2 regions of the Paracidovorax sp. MALMAid1276 genome follow, and region 2 is predicted to be linked to the other one. Evidence: predicted binding sites of a transcription regulator. Region 2 holds the regulator's gene; the other holds the start of a gene.
What was found. The regulator FNR, encoded in region 2, switches genes on or off when oxygen is low (the NO sensors DNR and NnrR bind a similar motif). The targets are predictions, from matches to a motif close to TTGATNNNNATCAA.
Positions count from the first base shown of each region.

Region 1: the regulator FNR is predicted to act here: its motif matches at 3,302-3,315, upstream of ACOQFS_RS11180 (universal stress protein).

Region 1 is NZ_JBMIRS010000164.1:552-5,225, forward strand. Features, by position in the region: gene bktB (beta-ketothiolase BktB) at 1-700, shown strand, start outside; gene ACOQFS_RS11170 (tripartite tricarboxylate transporter substrate binding protein) at 872-1,855, shown strand; gene msrA (peptide-methionine (S)-S-oxide reductase MsrA) at 2,012-2,680, shown strand; gene ACOQFS_RS11180 (universal stress protein) at 2,779-3,216, opposite strand; gene ACOQFS_RS11185 (2OG-Fe dioxygenase family protein) at 3,411-4,235, opposite strand; gene ACOQFS_RS11190 (hypothetical protein) at 4,316-4,674, opposite strand, start outside.
Region 2 is NZ_JBMIRS010000199.1:6,717-11,390, forward strand. Features, by position in the region: gene ccoG (cytochrome c oxidase accessory protein CcoG) at 1-913, shown strand, start outside; gene ACOQFS_RS15570 (FixH family protein) at 1,003-1,308, shown strand; gene ACOQFS_RS15575 (hypothetical protein) at 1,389-1,685, shown strand; gene fnr (fumarate/nitrate reduction transcriptional regulator Fnr) at 1,790-2,512, opposite strand; gene hemN (oxygen-independent coproporphyrinogen III oxidase) at 2,701-4,083, shown strand; gene ACOQFS_RS15590 (sulfite exporter TauE/SafE family protein) at 4,231-4,674, shown strand, end outside.

The DNA of each region.
Region 1 (4,674 bases), on a different contig from region 2:
CGAGAACATCGCTGCCAAGTGGGGCATCACGCGCGAAGACCAGGACAGGCTGGCCGTGGAAAGCCACAACCGCGCGCAAAAGGCGACCGAAGCCGGGTACTTCAAAGACCAGATCGTGCCCGTCACGCTCAAGTCCAAGAAGGGCGACGTGCAATACGCCACCGACGAACACTTCCGCAGCAACGCCACGCTGGACGACATGGCCAAGCTCAAGCCCGTGTTCGTGAAGGAAAACGGCACGGTGACGGCGGGCAACGCCTCGGGCATCAACGACGCCGCCGCCGCCGTGGTGCTGATGGAAGCCGGTGCCGCCAAGGCGCGCGGCGCCAAGCCCCTGGCCCGCCTGGTGGCCTATGCCCACGCGGGCGTGGACCCCAAGTACATGGGCATTGGCCCCGTGCCTGCCACGCAGCTGGCGCTGAAGAAGGCCGGCCTCACCGTGGCCGACCTGGACGTGATCGAGGCCAACGAGGCCTTTGCCGCCCAGGCCTGCGCCGTGACGAAGGACCTGGGCCTGGACCCGGCCAAGGTCAACCCCAATGGCTCGGGCATCTCGCTGGGCCACCCCATCGGCGCCACGGGCGCGCTGATCACCGTGAAGGCGCTGCACGAGCTGCAGCGCGTACAAGGCCGCTATGCGCTGGTCACGATGTGCATTGGCGGCGGCCAGGGCATCGCGGCGATCTTCGAGCGCCTGTGATCCGGAGCGCCACGGGGGCTGCCATCGCCAGCGGCGATGCTGCCACCCGTGATTGGCAAGGCGGGCGCCTGCGGCGATCAGCGATCATTGGCGCCCGCTGACCCAGATCAGCCAGGCGGCTCGCCCAGCGCGCCCCTTCACATTCCACAAAAGACGGAGACATTGCTCACCATGATTCGCACCCTGATTTCCTTCAGCGCCCTCGCTTTTGCCCTGGGCACCACGGCCCACGCCCAGGCGCCCGCACCCGCGGCGGCCTACCCCACCAAGCCCATCCGCCTGATCGTGCCCTTCCCGCCCGGCGGCGGCACCGACATCCTCTCGCGCCTGGTGGCCACCAAGCTCACCGAAGTGAGCAAGTGGACCGTGGTGGCCGACAACAAGGCCGGCGCCGGCGGCACCATCGGCATCGGCGAGGCCGTGAAGGCCGCCCCCACCGGCTACGACCTGGTGATGGGCCAGAAGGACAACCTGGTCATCGGCCCCTGGCTGTACAAAAACCTGCCCTGGGACCCCACCAAGGACCTCACGGCCGTGGCCCACGTGGCCTGGACGCCCGTGGTCATCGCCACCAGCGTGAACTCCAAATACAAGTCGCTGGCCGACGTGGTGGCCGCCGCCAAGGCTGCGCCCGGCACCATCACCTACGGCTCGCCCGGCAATGGCACCTCCATCCACCTGGCGGGCCATCTGTTTGAGCAGGCCGCCGGTGTCAAGCTCAGCCACATCCCCTACAAGGGCTCCAACCCCGCGCTGATGGATGCGCTGGCGGGCAACGTGGACCTGCTGGTCTCGTCGCTGCCCTCGGCCATGGGCCAGATCAAGGCGGGCAAGCTGCGCCCGCTGGCGGTGACTTCTGCCAAGCGCAGCTCATCGTTGCCGGACGTGGCCACCGTGGCCGAGTCGGGCTTCAAGGACTTTGACGTGAGCACCTGGTACGGGGTGTTCGCCCCTGCCGGCACGCCCGCCAACGTGGTCGCCACCGTGAATGCCGAAATCAACAAGCTGCTGGCCACCCCTGAAATGAAGTCCGCCATCCAGGCCCAGGGCGCCGAGCCTGAAGCCATGTCTGCCGCCCAGCTGAACGCCCAGCTCAAGAAGGAATACGGGCAGTGGAAAGGCATCGTCGAGGCCTCGGGCGCCAAGATCGAGTAAGGTTCCTGCAGGCCCGCCCCGGGCCCGGAGACCTTTGCCGTGCCACATCGCCACCGCAAGCCATTGCGCCCACGCGACGCAGCCAGGCCCGTCGCGCCAGCCACCGGCCGCGACGCCAACCTGGGCCCCAAACTCCTGGTGTTGGTGGGCGCGGCGATGCTGGCGGCCTTGCTGTATGCAGGCGCCACGTCGGGGGCCAGGCCTTCGGTGGCGCTGCCGCCACCGGACACCGATGTCGCGCACCCCGTGGCCGCCGGGCCCGCCACCGCCGTGTTCGCCGGTGGTTGCTTCTGGGGCGTGCAGGCCGTGTTCCAGCACACCCAAGGCGTGCTCAATGCGGTGTCGGGCTACGCCGGTGGCACGCCGGAGACCGCCACTTACTCCCATGTCAGCGCCGGCCGAACCAACCACGCCGAGGCGGTGGCCATCACTTTTGATCCGCAGGTGGTGAGCTACGGGCAGCTGCTGCAGATCTTCTTTTCGGTGGCGCACGACCCCACCGAGGTCGACCGCCAGGGGCCCGACGTGGGGCGCCAATACCGCTCGGCCATCTTCTATGCGCAGCCGCAGGAGCAGCGTGTCGCGCAGCAATACATCGCCCAGCTCGATGCCTCCCAGCTGCTGCCCCGCAAGATTGCGACCACCCTGGCCCCGCTCGACCGCTTCTACCCCGCGGAAGACGAGCACCAGGACTACGCCACGCGCAACCCGCACTCCCTCTACATCGCCACCTACGACCGCCCGAAGATCACGCAGCTGCAAACGCTGCTGCCGGAGCTTTTTCGCGCGTCGCCGGTGCTGGTCAGCGGGCAGGCGGTGCAATAGCGCCCCGGCAAGCCAAAAAAATGCGGCTCCACCAGGGAGCCGCATTTTTTGGACTTGCCACGCGGGCCGAAGCCGCTGTGGCGCCGACCTGCTCGATCTCAGTCGCGCACAACCAGCACGGGGATGTGCACCACCCCCAGCACGCGCTGTGTGACGCTGCCCAGCACCAGCTTTTCAAGTCCCCGGCGGCCGTGCGAGCCCATCACGATGAGGTCGGCGCCCGTGGATTCGAGCGCACGCAGAATGCCGTCGTGCACCGCATGGCCCTCGCCCACCAGGGTGGTCACTTCCACGCCGGCCTCCTTCATGGCTTTCTGCGTGGATTCGAGGGCCGTCTTGGCTTCGGCCGTCGCGGCGCTGATGTATTGCGCCTGCCCATACGCAAAATCGGCACCCACGCCGGTGAAGGGGTACGGGTCGATGACATACACCGCCGTGACGGCGCTGCCAAAGGTCTTGGCCAGGCCTGCAGCCTTGGACACGGCCAGCATCGAGGTTTGCGAACCGTCCACAGGAACCAGAATGTGCTTGAACATGGTGCTTCTCCTTGGGTTGACGAACGAGCCCGACGGGCGTCACGGCCTCTGGATCAGAGTGTGAATTGCCACCCTATCCTGCATCTTGATGCGCATCAAATCAACCGCACTCACCCTGAGTGCCATAGGGCGTTTGGCGCCGCCTGGCCCGCCACCGTCCACCCACGGCCCGCTGCAGGCCAAGCTCCGCGCCCTCATGCCAGCGGCGCCGTGGTGGCCCCTTGCGGCTGCGGGGCCACCACATCGGCCCCTTGAAAATTGCCACGGCGGCAGGTGACCACCAGCGTGTCTCGATGACCGCTCTCGCCCAGCGGCTGGATGGGGGTGGACTCGTGGATCATGCGCGCGTCGTCCAGCAGCAGCAACGACCAGGGCTCAGTGAGCGTGAAGCGCTGGCCGCTCGGGCCGTTGGCTTCGAACACCCGCGTTTCACCGCCTTTCACGCCCTCGCGCCCCACCAGAAACACGGCCACGAGATCCACGCCGTCGCGGTGCGCCCCCTCGGGCGTGGGGCGCCCGATGCCGTCGGTGGTGTCGATCCGGAACTGGTGTGCCTCGACATACCAGGGCTGCGTTGCGTCTGGCACTGCGCTGTCGCCTGCGCCTGCATGGGGTGCAAACGTGGCCTGTGCCACACCGGCCAGCGCAGCCAGCAGCTGCTGCCACGCCGCGCGCGCCACGGTGGCGGGTTCCATGGGTGCAAACCAGCGCTCCATGCCACCGTGCAGGGCGTTGTATTCCACGGGCTGCCAGTGCGCACGGTGCGGCACCTGTTGCACCTGCCCGCCAGCCACCACAAAGCATGCATGGCGTCGGCGCCGATAGCGCCCGCCGTCCTTCAGAAAGTCATCGGGTGGCAACGCATTCCAGTCGCCGTTCAGCGCCATCAGGTCGGCCAGTTCGCAACCCGCCCACCTTGCAACCTCGTCAGGCGGCAACACCACATAGCCGGATTGCCGCAGCTGGCCCGCAACATCATCGGCAGAACTGAAAGGAGGGGAAAAAGTGACTTGGGCCATAGAGGCCCGAGCTTAACCGCACGCACCGGCGTGCCCCCCCGCCTGCCATCAGCGGCAAGGGTTGCAGCATCACCCAGTGCTCAGCGCTGGTGGCCCTGGCCGCGCCCCTTGTCCTTGTGATCGTCGCGGTCGTGCTTGTGGCCCTTCTTGTCGTGCCCGCGCCCATGCTTGCCGCCGTGGCGGTGGTCATCGTCCCAGCGGTGGTCGTCACGGCCGTGGTAGCCGTGGCGCGGTGGCGGGCCACGGCGAGGTGGCGGCTCCTGAACGAAGTACACCGGCTGGGCGCAGGCGTTGTAGCGATGGCAGTGCTTGCCCCAGTTCTTGGCATGGCCCGGCGGAACATACAGGTAGATCGGCGAGCGGGGCACCACCACGGCCGGCCGCTGGATGATGACCGGCTCTGCGTAAATCACCGGCGGCGGGGGCAGGCCGCTGCCGA
Region 2 (4,674 bases):
GACGGGTTTCACCTTCGTCGGCTACTTCGTGCCCATCCGCGAGCTGGGTGGGGAGTTGCTGGCGCTGCAGGGCAGCTGGCAGATTTTCTGGGTGCTGTTCTACGGCTTGGCCACCTATGGCAACGCGGGCTACATGCGCGAGCAGGTGTGCAAGTACATGTGCCCTTACGCCCGCTTTCAGAGCGCCATGTTCGACAAGGACACGCTCATCGTCAGCTATGACCGCGAGCGGGGTGAAATGCGCGGGCCGCGCAAGAAAGGCGTGGACAGCAAGGCCCAGGGGCTGGGTGACTGCATTGACTGCTCCTTGTGCGTGCAGGTCTGCCCTGTGGGCATCGACATCCGCAACGGCCTGCAGTACGAATGCATCGGCTGCGGCCTGTGTGTGGATGCCTGCGATACCGTGATGGACAAGGTCCAGTACCCCAGGGGGCTGATCCGCTTTTCCACCCAGAACGGTCTGGCCCACCGCTGGGGCCGACCCCAAATGCTGCAGCGTGTTTTGCGCCCGCGTGTGCTGGTCTACACCGCCGTACTGGCGGCATTGTGCGTGGCGATGCTGGCCAGCCTGGTCACGCGCATGCCGCTGAAAGTGGATGTGGTGCGAGACCGCGCCGCGCTGTCCCGCATTGTTGCGGGCGGCAAGCTGGAGAACGTCTACCGCCTGCAGGTCATGAACGCCACCGAGCAGCTGCAGCGCTACCGCATCACGGCCCAGGGGCTGGCGGGGCTGGAGGTGGCTTCGGACGCCGAGGTGGAGGTCGGGCCCGCCGAGTCGCGCTGGGTGCCCGTGCGGCTGCAGATTCCCTACGGCTCGGCGGCCCCGGGGTCGCACCCGGTGCAGTTCGACGTGCAGGCGCTGGGAGCCGCCGCGCATGTGCGTGAGAAGTCCGTGTTCCTGGTGCCGCGTTGACGCGGTATGCGCTGCCTGAGCAGCCTTGCGCTGCGGCCTGGTTGACATCGCCATGGATTGGCTGGATCGAATATTTAGGAGTTGCTTTCATGCCTATAACCCGCACCCCAACCCTTGAGACCCCGCCGCTTGCGTCGGGCCCGGTTGTCCCGTCCGCCCCGTGGTGGAAGTTTGGCCACGTGTGGCTGGTCATTGCCGGCCCGGCCATCGTCATCGTGGCCGGGTTCGTCACGCTGTGGCTTGCGCTGTCGCGGCCCGACCCGGTGGTGGCGGAGGACTATTACCGCAAGGGGATAGAGATCAACCAGACGCTGGAATCCCCCGAGAAGGCCCTGGCCCCCGCCATCAAGGGACGCAACCATGCCGCCACCCCGGCGCGGGATCAGCCGCGCTGAGCACGTGCGGCCAGTTCGAGCCGCGGGGCCCTCATCGGATGCCGGCAGGGTGCTGGCGTCCGCCAACGGAGACTACAACGATGTGGACACAACGCCTGATGTGGATTGCATGGCCCGCCTTCCTGATGGCGGGCGTGCTGGAAATGCTGGTCTTTGCCCTGGTCGATCCGCACGACCTGCACTGGTTCGGGCAGCCGCTGGCGCTGTCGCGCCAGGGCGTCTATACGCTGGCGTTCTTTGTCTTCTGGTGCGTGACAGCGGCCGCGGGTGCGTTGACCACGCTGTTGTCCCTGTCGCCGTTCGAGGTCAACCGCTGCCCCGTACCCCACGACGAGCGTCCCCAGGACTGCCGCAAGAACGGCGACGCCTGTCGGTGATGTGCCGGAGAAATGCGGCAGGAGCGGGGAAGAAACGGGGCAGGGACGGGACCGCAGGAATGGGACCGCAGGAATGGGGCGTGATGCGCGGCGGGCCGGGCGCCTCAATGGCAGGCTTGCTGGCTGTTGACGATGCGCTTGAGCGCGTCGGTGTCCAGGATGCGCACGTGGCGCTGCTTCACCTCGACGATGCCTTCTTCCGCAAACTTCGAGAACGTGCGGCTCACGGTTTCCAGCTTGAGGCCCAGGTAGCTGCCGATTTCTTCGCGCGTCATGCGCAGCACCAGTTCGGACTGCGAGAAGCCCCGCGCGTGCAGGCGCTGCACCAGGTTCAGCAGGAAGGCTGCCAGCCGCTCTTCGGCGCGCATGCTGCCCAGCAGCAGCATCACGCCGTGCTCGCGCACGATCTCGCGGCTCATGATCTTGTGCACATGGTGCTGCAGGGCCGTCACTTCGCGCGACAGCTCTTCGATCCGGTCGAAGGGCATCACGCACACTTCGGCGTCTTCCAGCGCGACGGCATCGCAGGTGTGGTGGTCGTTCACGATGCCGTCGAGCCCGATGATCTCGCCCGCCATCTGAAAGCCCGTGACCTGGTCGCGCCCGTCTTCGGTGGCCACGCAGGTCTTGAAGAAACCGGTGCGGATGGCATACAGCGACGTGAAGGTCTCGCCGTTGTGAAACAGCGTGCCGCCCCTTGGCACCTTGCGGCGAACGGCCACCACCTCGTCGATGCGCTGCAACTGCTCCTCGTTCAGCCCCACGGGCATGCACAGCTCGCGCAGGTTGCAATTGGAGCAGGCGACTTTGATGGTGAGCGGATTCATAGGTGCGTGAAAGGTGGTGTTTCAAGCATATCGCCGTCTGCGCGCGATGCAAGAAAATTGCGCCGCACCGGTTCGCGAATGACATGCATCAAATTGTCCCTGCAAGAGCGTGGGCATCACTTGATGTGGGTCAAGGACGCCGGAGATCGTCCAGGGCACAGTGGGGCGTACGCAAGGATTTTCCACCCATGACCGCTGTTTCGCCCGATCTTCTGCGCCGCTTCGACGTGCCTGGGCCCCGTTATACGTCCTACCCTACGGCCGACCGGTTTGTGGAGGCCTTTGGCGAGGACGACTACGTGCTTGCGCTGCAGCAGCGCCGCCTGGGCGCCGCAGCCAAGGCCTTGCCGCTGTCGGTGTATGTGCACATCCCGTTCTGCGAGTCGCTGTGCTACTACTGCGCCTGCAACAAGATCATCACCAAGCACCATGACCGCGCCGATGGATACCTGCGCTACCTGAGCCGCGAAATCGGCCTGCACACCGCGCACTGCGGCACGGGCCAGGTGGTGAGCCAGCTGCACCTGGGCGGCGGCACGCCCACGTTCCTGTCAGACGCGGGGCTGGGCGAACTCATGGCCATGCTGCAGCGCAGCTTTACGCTGGCACCGGGCGGCGAATACTCCATCGAGGTGGACCCCCGCACCGTGACGCCCGAGCGGCTCGCGGCGCTGGCCGATCTGGGCTTCAACCGCCTGAGCTTCGGCGTGCAGGACTTCGACGCGGAAGTGCAGAAGGCCGTGCACCGCATCCAGCCCGCCGAACAGGTGTTTGCGCTGGTCGACGCCGCGCGCGGGCTGGGGTTCGAGTCCATCAACGTGGACCTGATCTACGGCCTGCCACGCCAGACCCCCGAGTCATTCGACCGCACGCTGGCGCAGGTGGCCCGGCTGCGTCCCGACCGCATCGCGCTGTATGCCTACGCGCATCTGCCCGAGCGCTTCAAGCCGCAGCGGCGCATCGTGCCGGCCGAGCTGCCGGCGGCGTCTGCAAAGGTGTCGATGCTGTCGCGCTCGCTGGACGCCTTCCTGGACGCCGGATATGTCTACGTGGGCATGGACCACTTTGCCCTGCCCACCGATGCGCTGGCCGTGGCCAAGCGCCAGGGGCGCCTGCACCGCAACTTCCAGGGGTACAGCACGCAGCCCGACTGTGACCTGATTGGCCTGGGCGTCTCGGCCATTGGGCGCGTGGGCGCCACCTACAGCCAGAACGCCAAGACCCTGGACGAGTACTGCGACTTTCTGGACCAGGGCCGTCTGCCGGTGGTGCGCGGCCTGGCCCTCACGCGTGACGACCTGGTGCGGCGCTCCGCCATCATGGCGCTGATGTGCCAGGGCGAGTTGCTGTTCGAGCCCATGGAGCAGGCCTGGCTGATCGACTTTCGCCACTACTTCGCGGCCGAGCTGGTGCAGCTGGAGGCGATGGCGGAGCAGGGGCTGGTGACGATGGGGGCCGAGGGCATCGAGGTGACGGCCATGGGCTGGTTCTTCGTGCGCGGCATCGCCATGGTGTTTGACCGCTACCTGCAGGCCGACCGCAACCGTGCGCGCTTCTCGCGCATCATCTGAAGTGATAGGCACATTTGCTAGCGAACTTGTAGCTGTGAGCGCTTTCTGCATAAGGGTTTCAGCAGATTTTCGTCTCAATCTCAATGGTGGCAAGCGCTGACCGCTATCAAATTCGAAGCAAACCCTGTTTTTCACCTCCGTTCGCCCATGCTTGCCGCCCTTGCTTCCACCGCCTTGCTCATGGGGCTGGTCGGCGGGTCCCATTGCCTGGCCATGTGTGCGGCGCCTTGCAGTGTGCTGACGGGGCAGGGCGGGGCACGGCCGCCGCATGCGTCGCAGGCTGCGCAGGCAACGGGTGAGGCCGAGGCCGGGCAGCCCGTCCAATGGATGCCCCGGGGTGGCGTAGCGCGCCGGGCAATGGCGTTTCATGCCGGGCGGCTGGCCGGGTATGCGGCCGCAGGGGCGCTGGCCGCGTTGGCGATGGACAGCCTGGCCTGGCTCACGCAGCAAACCAGTGCGCTGCGCCCCGTGTGGACGCTGATGCACGTCGCGGTGATGGCCTGGGGGCTGATGATGATGGTGCAGTCGCGCCAGCCCTTGTGGGTAGAGCAGGCCGGGCGGGCGGTGTGGGCGCGCGTGCGGCCCTGGGTG